DNA from 3 places in the Kineococcus mangrovi genome. Region 3 is predicted to be linked to each of the others. Evidence: riboswitches for the same ligand, from Rfam matches in the RefSeq annotation. Region 3 holds a riboswitch; each other region holds the start of a gene.
The links. A riboswitch is a leader RNA that binds a small molecule or an ion and turns the genes downstream of it on or off. The one in region 3 is predicted to bind S-adenosylmethionine.
Positions count from the first base shown of each region.

Region 1: it holds a riboswitch for S-adenosylmethionine, as region 3 does, so the genes downstream of both, AB2L28_RS06145 (MetQ/NlpA family ABC transporter substrate-binding protein) here and AB2L28_RS03640 (methylenetetrahydrofolate reductase) in region 3, are expected to answer to the same signal.
Region 2: it holds a riboswitch for S-adenosylmethionine, as region 3 does, so the genes downstream of both, sfnG (dimethylsulfone monooxygenase SfnG) here and AB2L28_RS03640 (methylenetetrahydrofolate reductase) in region 3, are expected to answer to the same signal.

Region 1 is NZ_JBGGTQ010000003.1:5,414-9,167, reverse strand. It holds gene AB2L28_RS06165 (purine-cytosine permease family protein) at 1-253, shown strand, start outside; gene AB2L28_RS06160 (OsmC family protein) at 264-767, opposite strand; gene AB2L28_RS06155 (DUF7711 family protein) at 825-1,451, shown strand; gene AB2L28_RS06150 (DUF1737 domain-containing protein) at 1,448-1,630, shown strand; SAM riboswitch class IV at 1,672-1,782, shown strand; gene AB2L28_RS06145 (MetQ/NlpA family ABC transporter substrate-binding protein) at 1,850-2,800, shown strand; gene AB2L28_RS06140 (methionine ABC transporter ATP-binding protein) at 2,797-3,754, shown strand, end outside.
Region 2 is NZ_JBGGTQ010000004.1:405,266-409,019, forward strand. It holds gene AB2L28_RS10845 (methionine ABC transporter permease) at 1-154, opposite strand, end outside; gene AB2L28_RS10850 (methionine ABC transporter ATP-binding protein) at 151-1,155, opposite strand; SAM riboswitch class IV at 1,283-1,392, opposite strand; SAM riboswitch class I at 1,549-1,630, shown strand; gene sfnG (dimethylsulfone monooxygenase SfnG) at 1,641-2,786, shown strand; gene idi (isopentenyl-diphosphate Delta-isomerase) at 2,967-3,497, shown strand; gene AB2L28_RS10865 (AAA family ATPase) at 3,525-3,754, opposite strand, start outside.
Region 3 is NZ_JBGGTQ010000002.1:124,504-128,257, reverse strand. It holds gene AB2L28_RS03645 (aminotransferase class V-fold PLP-dependent enzyme) at 1-951, opposite strand, end outside; SAM riboswitch class IV at 1,007-1,120, opposite strand; SAM riboswitch class I at 1,272-1,363, shown strand; gene AB2L28_RS03640 (methylenetetrahydrofolate reductase) at 1,422-2,384, shown strand; gene metE (5-methyltetrahydropteroyltriglutamate--homocysteine S-methyltransferase) at 2,381-3,754, shown strand, end outside.

The sequences.
Region 1 (3,754 bases), on a different contig from region 3:
CCGCGGCCGGTACGGCGCCGTGCGGCCCCTCGCGCTGGGGACGATGGTCGTCGCGACGGTCGTGGGCTGGGGCCTGGTCACCAACGGCGGCGCGAGCTGGCTGACGTGGCAGGGCTACCTGCTCGGGCCGATCGGCGGCCGCGACGGCGAGTGGGCCTACGCCAACATCGGCGTCCTGCTGGCCCTGGTCCTCGGGTTCGCCGTCGTCGCCGTGTTCGGGCGGGGCGAGGTGCGGCGGCAGGAGCGCCGCTGACGCGCACCCGTCAGGCGCGCTGGACGGTGACCTTCGGCGGGGTCTGCAGCGTCTGGGCGATGACGCAGTAGCGCTCGGCCAGGGTGATCATCTTCTGCTCGGTCGCCTCGTCGGCGTCGGAGGTGAAGTCGAAGGTGATGGTCACGTCGGTGATCCCGACGGGCACCTCCCTGGCCACGCCGAGGGTGCCGCGGGCGTCCCAGTGGGCCTCGGCGGTCACGGACGCGTTCCGCAGCTCCACGCCCATCGCCGTCGCGACGCTGCGCAGCGTCACCCCGGCGCACGCGGCGACGGCCTCGCAGAGCATGTCGGCCGAGCAGGCCTCGGTGCCGTCACCCCCGGCGGCGGGGTGCAGACCCGCGCGGGTCGTCCCGGCGAACCCGTCGACGGAGACGCCGATGGACTGCCCGTCCAGCACGGCGACGGCCTTGGCCGGCACCAGCGCCTTGGCCGGATCCTCCCGGTAGGAGTCCTTCAACGGCTTCTGCAGGGCCCTCAGTTCGGTCGAATCCACCGGCGAAGCTTAGGCCCGGGGGCGGGCGGGCCCGCAACCTCGACCACACTGGGTCCGGTGAAGTGGACGACCGCCCTGCGCACCCTCGAGGACGTCGCCGAGCGCTGCGCGCACGTGCACCGCCAGCCCGCCGGGATCGTGACGCTCCGGGTCACCGAGGCGTGGGTGCACGGCCCCCTGCTCGGCCCCCGCCGCGAGGAGCTGCCGGACGCCGACGCCGTGCGGGTCGCGCTCGTGACGAGCGCGGCCGAGGAGGACTGCGCGGCCGGCACCCGGCCGCCCGTGGCCGGGCACTGGCTCGCGGCGTCGGGGCTGGGGACGAAACCGGTCGTCCTGCGGTTCCGGTCCGCGCAGGCCCCCGTGTGGAACCACGTCGTCGACCGCCCGGTGCGGTTCTGGACGGCCGAGGAGGGTCCGGACCACGACGTCCTCGTGCAGCTGCGCGCGGGCGACGGGGAGTCGCTGCGCCCGCCGGCCCCCTCCCCCGCCGAGCTCGTCGAGCGCCTGGAGCGCGAACTGCGGGTGAGCCGCGGGGCGTTGCGCCGCACCGCGACCGAGTACGACGAGAAGCGCTGGGCACCGGGGTCGCCGAAGAAGCGGGGCGACGCCCTCGCCGACGCGGCCCTGGGGCTGCTCGCGGTCGAGGACGCGCTGGAGCGGGCCCGGGCTACCCTGCCCGGGTGAGCGAGGAGAAGCTGAGCTACCGCCTGCTGACCGGCCCCGACGACCGCTCGTTCTGCGAGAAGGTCAGCGCCGCCCTCGCCGACGGGTACGTCCTGTTCGGCGGCCCCTCGCTCACCACGACCGACGGGCGGACGGTCGCCGCGCAGGCCGTCGTGCTCCCCCACGTGCACCGGTCCTGAGGGCGGCCGGCCACCGCACCACCGGTGCTAGGGTTCCCCCAGGTCATGAGTGACAGCGACAAGCCCTGGCTCGCTGTCCGGCAACCCTCCTCCGCGGTGGGGTGCCCCAGGTGAGGACCTGGCCGGACGACCCCGTCCGGCAAGCGCGGATCAACGGACGCCGTCGATCACGGAGTGCTGCGAGCCGCGCGCCCGCCGAACGACTCCCGGAGTGATCGCGTGTCCAACGCCCCCGTCCTGCCCGACAAGCCCAAGCGCCGCGGCCTCCTCGTCGGCGTCATCGCCGCGATCGCCGTCGTGATCGTCGTGGTCGTCGCCGTCGTCCTGAGCACCCGGGACGACACCGCCACCACCGCGGCGAGCGGCGGCGGTGAGGCGCAGACCGTCACGATCGGTGTCGCGGACAAGTCGCTGCCGTACTGGAGCACCTACACCGAGCTCGCGAAGTCGAAGCTGAACGTCGACGTCGAGCTCGTCAACTTCTCCGACTACACCCTGCCGAACCCGGCGCTGGAGCAGGGCGAGCTGGATCTCAACCAGTTCCAGCACATCCAGTACCTGGCGAACTACAACGTCGAGGCCGGTGACGACCTGCAACCCATCGGGGCCACCGCCGTCTACCCGCTGCCGCTGTACTCCCTCACCGCGAAGTCCGCCTCGGAACTGCCCGCCGACGCGAAGGTCGCGATCCCCAACGACGCCATCAACGAGGCCCGTGGCCTGCTCGTGCTGCAGGAGGCCGGTCTGGTGACGCTGAAGGACGGCGGCACGGCGTTCTCCACGACGAACGACATCGAGTCCGGCAAGGTCGAGGTCGTCCCCGTGTCCGCGGACCAGACCGCGAGCGCGCTGCAGAGCGGTTCGGTCGCCGCCGCGATCGTCAACAACAACTACGCCACGGCCGCGAAGCTGCCGACCGACGACATCATCGTCCAGGACGACGCGAAGTCGGCCGCCGCGGCGCCGTACGTCAACATCTTCACGGCCCGCAAGGCCGACGCCACGAACGAGACGTACCTGCAGCTGGCCCAGCTGTGGCACGACCCGGCCGTGCAGGAGGTGTTCCTGCAGGACAACCCGACCGCGATCGTCGAGGACACCCCGGCCGCCGACCTGCAGGCGGAACTGACCGAGGTCGAGGCCGACGCGAAGGCCGCCAAGGGCAAGTGAGCGCGCTCATCTCGCTGACGGACGTCAGCAAGACCTTCGACCGTCGTGGCGGCAAGACCGTCACGGCGGTCGACGGCGTCTCCCTCGAGGTCGCCGAGGGCGAGGTCCTCGCCGTCATCGGGTACTCGGGAGCGGGCAAGTCCACCCTGGTCCGGCTCATCAACGCGCTGGAGAGACCCACGTCGGGCAGCGTCCGCGTCGCCGGGCAGGACCTCACGAGGTTGTCCGAGGGGGAACTGCGCGCGGCCCGGTCCCGCATCGGGATGATCTTCCAGCAGTTCAACCTGTTCCGGTCCCGGACCGTCGCCGGGAACGTCGGCTACCCGTTGAAGGTCGCGGGGGTCGCGAAGGACGAGCGCGACCGGCGCACCGCCGAACTCCTCGACTTCGTGGGGTTGCTCGACCGCGCCCACGCCTACCCCGAGCAGTTGTCGGGCGGGCAGAAGCAGCGCGTCGGGATCGCCCGCGCGCTGGCGACGAACCCGCCGCTGCTGCTGTGCGACGAGGCGACGAGCGCGCTGGACCCCGAGACGACGACCGAGGTGCTCTCGCTGCTGCGCCGGGTGAACACCGAACTCGGCGTCACCATCGTCGTCATCACCCACGAGATGGAGGCCGTGCGGCAGATCGCCGACCGCGTCGTCGTGATGGAACAGGGCCGGGTCGTCGAGGTCGGGGACGTCTACGACGTCTTCTCGGACCCGAAGACCCCTGCGGCGCAGCGTTTCGTGCGCAGCGCCACGCACGACCGCCCGTCGGCGGACACGCTGGCGCGCCTGCGCACCCACCACCCCGGCCGGCTCGTGAGCGTCCGCATCACCGACGAACCGGGACTTCAGCAACGGATCGACGCCGTCTTCCGGGACCACGGGACCACCGCCGAACTGGTGTACGGCGGGGTCTCGGAGGTCCGCGAGCGGCGGGCCGGTTCCCTCACCTACGAACTGACCGGTA
Region 2 (3,754 bases), on a different contig from region 3:
TCTCCAGCAGTCCGCCGGGGGCCAGGTTGTGCACGAGGACGCCGATGGGCACCCCGAGCAGGACGACGATCGTCATGACGATGCCGACCATGAGCAGCGTGTCCAGCAGCGCCGGGGCGATGAGCGCGGGGATCTGCGCGAGCGGGGTGTTCACACGAGGTCCAGTTCCCGCGGGACGGCGGGGACCTGCGCGTGCAGCCCCCGGCGGTCCAGGGCGGTGGTGAGGGCGGTGGGGTCGACGCCGCCGGGGACCCCGAGGGTGGCGTGCCCGACGGTGCGGCCGGCGACGGTCCCGACCGAGGCCCCGAGCAGGGCGAGGTCGTGACCCAGTTCGCGGGACGTCGTGGTCAGCCAGTCGGCGGGCACGTCGTCACCGCGGTAGTGCACCTCCCAGACCGCCAGACCGCCCGCGTCGCCCACGCCGCGGCGGGGCAGCAGGGCCGCCCCGACGGGCGAGGCCGGGTCCCGCAGCACGTCCAGGAGCGGGGCCGCCTCGACGATCCGTCCGTGCTCCAGGCGGGCGACGGCGTCGGCCACGTCGACGACGGTGTCCATCTCGTGGGTGATGAACAGGATGGCCAGCCCGAGGTCGTCGCGCAGTTCCCGCAGCAGGCCGGTGATCGAGGCCGTGGCTTGCGGGTCCAGCCCCGAGGTGGCCTCGTCCGACAGCAGGACGCCGGGGCGCAGGGCCAGGGCGCGGGCGATGCCGACGCGCTGGCGCTGACCACCGGACAGCTCGTGCGGGTAGCGGTCGGCGAGCCCGGTCAGCCCGACCCGTTCGAGCAGTTCGGCCACGCGCCGCTGCCGGTCGCGGGCCACGACGCCGAGGTAGCGCAGCGGGAGCTCGACGTTCTGCGCGGCCGTGCGGCGCGTCTGCAGGCCGTCGGACTGGAAGATCGTCCCGATGCGGCGCCGCGCCTCGCGCAGCCGCCCCGCACCCAGCCGGGTGAGGTCCTGGCCGCCCACGACGACGGACCCCGACGTCGGGCGGGTCAACAGCGTCACGCACTGCGCGAGCGTGCTCTTGCCCGCGCCGCTGGGGCCCACGACGGCGGTGATGCTGCCGTCGGGGACGGTGAGGTCGAGGTGGTCCAGGACCGTCGTGGCGTGCGGGGGGTCCCCGTAGGTCTTGGTGAGGTGGCGCAGTTCGATCACGTCGTCTCCTGGGCGGCGTCCGGGCAGGGGAGGTCGCGGGCCCGGCGCGACGCCGGGTCCGGTGGGGAGGGGGAGCAGAGGGTGCGCTCAGCGGGAGCGGCGACAGTCCTTCGACACGGGAACTCCTGGTTCGTCCTTGCCCGCAACTCCTGCGGACCTGGTCCTCACCCGGAGCACCCCGTGACGAACCAGGGTTGCCGGCCAGCGAGCCGGGGCTTGACGCTGGCGCTCATGACCTGCCTCGACTGTGGCAGCCGCCGCAGACCCCCGTCAAGCGGTTCCGGGACGTCCGGAGTCGGAGAGGGGTCTCCGACATGCGTTGCGGGACAACGTCGTACCGGTCCCGAAAAGAGCCGGGAGCATCGGTCCGCCGGAGGGGGTACGCTGCGGGGGAACCCATCCAGAGCGGCTGAGAGACCTGGCTCGACGACGCCGCAGCAACCCACGGGGGTGCTACCGCCAGGACCGATGGAGGACGTTTCGCGATGCCCCTGCACGAGCCCCTGAAGTTCGCCTACTGGGTCCCCAACGTCTCCGGCGGTCTCGTCGTCTCGACGATCGAGCAGCGCACCAGCCACGACCCGGCCTACAACGTCGAGGTGGCCAAGGCCGCCGAACGCGTCGGTTTCGAGTACGCACTGACCCAGGTGCGCTACCTCGCCTCCTACGGCGCCGACGCCCAGCACGAGTCCACCTCGTTCTCCCTGGCCCTGCTGCTGGCCACCGAGCGGCTCAAGGTGATCGCCGCCGTCCACCCCTTCTTCTGGCACCCCGGTGTGCTCGCCAAGTTCGCCGCGACCGCGCAGGAACTCACCCAGAACCGCCTCGCGCTGAACATCGTGTCCGGCTGGTTCAAGAACGAGGCGACACAGCTCGGGGTCACCTGGCACGAGCACGACGACCGCTACAAGCAGTCCGAGGAGTTCATCGAGCTCCTGCGCGGGGTCTGGGGCGAGGACGGCTACAGCCAGTCCGGGGACTTCTTCAACGCCTCCGACATCACGTTCCGCCCGCAGCCCGCGGTCACCCCGGAGCTCTTCCAGGGCGGCAACTCCTCCGCCGCGCAGGCCATGGCCGGCCGCGTCAGCGACTGGTACTTCATGAACGGCAAGTCGATCGCGGGGGCCGCCCAGGGCGTCCGCGAGGTCTCCGCCCTCGCCGCGGAGAACGGGCGCACCGTCCGGTTCGGGCTCAACGGCTTCGCCCTCGTCCGCGACACCCGCGAGGAGGCCGAGGCCGTCCTGGAGGAGATCATCGCCAAGGCCGACCGCACCAAGGTCGAGGGCTTCGGCGCCGCCGTCCAGGAGGCGGGCAACTCCACCGGGGACGGCAAGGGCATGTGGGCGGACAGCGAGTTCCGCGACCTCGTGCAGTACAACGACGGGTTCCGCACCGGGCTCGTCGGCACCCCCGACGAGGTGGCGCGCCGCGTCCTGGCGTACCGGCTCGTCGGCGTCGACCTGCTGCTCCTCGGGTTCCTGCACGTCAAGGAGGAGGTCGAGGCGTTCGGCGAGCTCGTCATCCCGCGCGTGCGCGAGCTCGAGGCGCGCCTGGCCGCCGGTGAGGACCTGCAGCTCGGCGCCGAGCTCGACGAGGCCGTCGTCGCCGCGACCCAGCCCGTCCCGGCCTGAGCCGGGGCAGGGTGGCCGGGGTGTCCCGGTGGTCCCCGCCCGCGCGGTCCTGACCGCCGGCGGGACGGCGACGGACCACCGGGGGACCACGGGGGACCCTCCTGCCCGGGGTCGCGGCCGCGGCGCGCGTGTCGGCGTCGCGTGCTCGCCGTGCGCCGCCGAACGGCTTACGGTGCGGGGGTGACCCTCGCCCCCGCCGACCCCACCGTCGAACTGGTCGTCCTGCTGACCGACGACGGCACGCCCTGCGGCACGGCGCCGAAGGCCGACGTGCACCACACGAGCACCCCGCTCCACCTCGCGTTCTCCTGCTGGATCGTCGACGGGGCCGGTCGCACGCTGCTGACCCGGCGCGCAGCGGTCAAGCGGACGTGGCCGGGGGCGTGGACGAACTCCTTCTGCGGTCACCCCGGGCCCGGTGAGGACCCCGCCGACGCCGTGGCCCGGCGCTCGGTGCAGGAGCTCGGCGCGCCCGTCGCCGACGTGCAGCCGCTGCTGCCGGCGTTCCGGTACCGCGCGGTCATGGCCGACGGCACGGTCGAGAACGAGATCTGCCCCGTCTTCACGGCCCGCCTCGCCGGTGAGCTGGCCCTGGACCCGGCGGAGGCCGACGCCCACCGCTGGGTGGACCTGACCGACCTGCGCGCCGAGGTCGCGGCCGGGCCCGGCCCGTTCAGCCCGTGGATGCGGCTGCAGCTGCAGGAGTTCTGAGCCCCACCCGTCCCCGCTGGACCGGTGTCACCCGGTGCCCTCGCCGTCGTGGGCGGCGAGGTCGTGAGCCGCGAGGTCGTGAGCGGCCAGGTACTCCTGGACCAGCTGCTCGCTCACCCGCCCCCGGTCGGCGACGGCGCGCCCCTCCTCCCGCGCCCACGCCCGCACCAGTTGCGGGTCGACACCGCTGCGTCCCCGCCGATCGGCGCCCCGGGCGGGTGGGGTCCCGGGGTCCGGGAGCGCCGACGGGTCGGGCA
Region 3 (3,754 bases):
CAACGCCCCCTCGTGCTCCTCCAGCGCACCCGGCGCCAGCGCGGCGAGCGTCGTGCACGCCTGCGCCAGCGCCACCGCGCCGACGACGTTCGGCGACCCCGCCTCGTGCCGGTCGGATCCCGTGGCCCACCGCACGTCGTCGTGCCGCACGTCGAGCGTCGCGCCCCCGCCGGCCAGGTACGGCTCGGCCACGTCCAGCCAGTCGCGCCGGCCGACGAGCGCCCCGCTGCCGAAGGGCGCGTAGAGCTTGTGGCCGGACAACGCGAGGTAGTCGACCCCGTCCCGCCCGACGTCGACCCGCCGGTGCGGCAACAGCTGCGCCCCGTCCACCGCGATCCGCGTCCCGGCGTCGTGGGCGGCGCACGCCAGCCGCCGCAGCGGGAGCACCTCCCCGGTGACGTTGGACGCACCCGCCACCGTGAGCAGTGCGTACCGGCCGGTCGCCAGCTCGGCCTCCAGCCGGGTGGTGGTCTCCTCGGCGTCGACGCCGCCGGGCACCACCGTCGTGCGGGCGGACCGCTGCCAGGGCAGCAGGTTGGCGTGGTGCTCCACGTCGGCGACCAGTACGCGCCCCCCGGCCGGGACGGCGCGCGAGAGGAGGTCCAGGGCGTCGGTGGTGCTGCGGGTGAGGACCACGAGGTCGTCGGGGCGTGCTCCCACGAAGGCGCCGACCCCCTCTCGGGCCTGTTCGAACAGCGCCGTGGAGACGCGGGAGAGCCAGCCGGCGCCGCGGTGCACGCTCGCGTAGTGCGGCAGCACCTGCGCGACCCGCTCGGCGACGGCGACGAGGGCCGGGGCGCTGGCGGCGTTGTCGAGGTTGGCGTAGGTGGTCGAACCCCCCGTCGCGAGCGGCACGAGCGTGCCGGCCCCGACGACGGGCAGCAGGGCGCCGACGGCACCGGAGGGCCCCGGGCAGCGCGAACGGGTGGGGGACAGGGTGCTGGTGCTCACGCAGGAACTCCTGGGGGAGGGGACCGGCACCGGGAGGACCGGGTCGCCCCGGTGAGGTCCGCGCTTGCCGGCCCCACCTCGGAACCGGCCAGGTCGTCACCCGGGGCACCCCACCGCGGAGGAGGGTTGCCGGCCAGCGAGCCGGGGCTTGTCGCTGGCGCTCATGACCTGTGCAGGAGCTTGCCACGAGGAGTTCCGCCGATCAACACCGGCGTACCGCGAACTCCCCTCGGGCGCCGTCCCGGGTCACCCGGGTACTCGTCCGGGAGGCGCGAGGAGAGGACTTGTGGAGGTCGCGCGGACCGCTCTATGGTCGATGCACACCATCCAGAGCGGCCGAGAGTCCTGGCTCGACGACGCCGCAGCAACCCCCCGAGCCCGGGCGAGGGTGCTAACGCCAGGTCGATGGAGCACGTGATGAGCAACACCCTTGTCGAGCCGTCCCCGCGTCCCGGCGCAGGACCGGCCCGATGACCCTGGCGCCCCTCGTCGCCGGTGCGGCGGGACGGCCGACCCTGAGTTTCGAACTCTTCCCACCCCGCTCACCGGAGGGTCGGAACGCCCTGTGGTGCAGGCTGTCCGACCTGTTGGCGACGCAGCCGGACTTCGTGTCCGTCACGTTCGGGGCGGCCGGTGCCACGCGCGGACCCAGCCGGGACCTGATGGCCCACGTCCTGAGTTCCACGGCCGTGCCCGCGATGGCGCACCTGACGTGCGTCGGTTCCTCCCGCCGCGAGGTCATCGACCTGGCCTGCGAGTTCTTCGACGCCGGTGTCCGCAACGTCCTCGCCCTGCGCGGCGACCCGCCGGTGGGGACGGGTGCGGCGCAGTTCCGTCCCCACCCGGACGGCGTCCGGACGGCCCGCGACCTCGTCGAACTCCTCCAGGTCGCCGACCGGCGGCGCCTCGCACAGCGGGGTGGACGTCTCCCCGTCGACGTCCCCCCGCTCAGCCTCGCCGTCGCCGCCTTCCCGCGGGACCGCGACGGGTGCGAACTCGCGGTCCTGCGTGCCAAGCAGGACGCCGGCGCGCAGTTTGCCGTGTGCCAGGTCGGCTGGTCCGCCCGCGAGTACGCGACGTTCGTCGCACGCGCGCGAGCGGCGGGCGTCACCATCCCGCTCCTGCCCGGTCTCGCGGTGACCCACGAGGTGCGTCGGCTGGAACGGATCGGTGAACTCACGGGCGTACCCGCCCCCCGGGCCCTGCTCGCGGCACTGGACACCGACGACGTCCGGGTCCGCCGTCGGGCGGGGACCGCCTTCACCTCCGGGGTGGCGCGCGACCTGCTCGCCGTCGGTGCCCCCGGTCTGCACCTCTACACCTTCAACGCGGTCGAGCCCGTGCTCGACCTCCTCGAGCAGCTGCACGACCACCCGGACCTCACCCGACCCGCCGAACGCCGCCCCCGCGCGGTAGGAGGACGCACCCGATGAGCCAGAACGCACCGACCGGTCACACCCAGCACCCCGAGTGGAACGCGACGGTCCTCGGCTACCCGCGGATCGGACCCGACCGGGAGACCAAGAAGGCCATGGAGGCGTTGTGGGCCGGGCGCGCCGACCTGGCCGCCACCGAATCGGCCCTGGCCGCCGTCCGCGCCCGGACGGTCCGGCGCCTCAACGCCCTCGGGCTGCCCGCCCACGACGCGTCCATCCCGTCCTCGTTCTCCGCCTACGACCAGGTCCTCGACACCGCCGTCGCCGTGGGGGCGGTGCCGGAGCGTTTCGCCGACCTCGTCGGGGCCGACGGCCGGGTGGACCTCGGGGCCTGCTCGACCATGGCCCGGGGGCGCGGGACGCTGGCCCCGTTGGAGATGACGAAGTGGTTCGACACGAACTACCACTACCTCGTCCCCGAGATCGGTCCCACGACGGCGTTCCGGTTCGCCGACGACCGCGGGGTCCGCGAGTTCTCCGAGGCGCTGGCCGACGGGTTCCTCACCCGCCCGGTCGTCGTGGGGCCGGTCACGTTCCTGCTCCTGGCCAAGGCCGCCGACGGCGGCCCGGAGGGTTTCGCGCCGATCAGCCGGCTCGAGGACCTGCTCGCCGCCTACGAGGGTCTGCTGGCAGCCCACGCCGCGGCGGGGGCCACCTGGGTCCAGCTCGACGAACCCGGTCTCGTGAGCGAGTCCGCGACGGCCCGTGTCGACGGCCTGGCCGACCTGGTGCGGGGGGCCTACGAGCGGCTCGCCGCGGTTCCGGGCCGCCCGCGGTTGCTGGTGGCCACGCCGTACGGGGACGCGCAGGAGTTCCTCGGTGCGTTGAGCGCGGTGGAGGGGATCGCGCTCGACCTCGTGGAGGGTTCCGCGCCGGCGGACCCGTCCGTCCTGGCGGGCAAGACCGTCGTCGGCGGCGTCGTGGACGGGCGCAACGTCTGGCGCGGGGACCTCGAGGAGGCGCGGGAGAGCCTGCGCCGGATGCAGGGGTCTGCCGGTCGCGTCGTCCCGGGCACCTCGACCTCGTTGCTGCACGTGCCGCACGACGTGTCCCGCGAGAGCGCTCTGCCGGAGCGGCTGCGCGGATGGCTGTCCTTCGCCGACCAGAAGGTGGCCGAGGTCGTCCTGCTGGGCCGGGCCCTGGCCGATCCGGACGGCTCCGGCGTGGCCGCGGGACTGGCCGACTCGGCCGCGGCCCGGGCCGATCGTCTCGGCGCCTCCGGCGTGGTGCGGCCGCAGGTGCGCGACCGGCTCGCCGCGCTGACCCCGGACGCGTTCCGGCGCAGCGACCACGCTGTGCGGCGGGTGGCGCAGGAGACGGCCCTGGGTCTGCCGCTGCTGCCGACGACCACCATCGGGTCCTTCCCG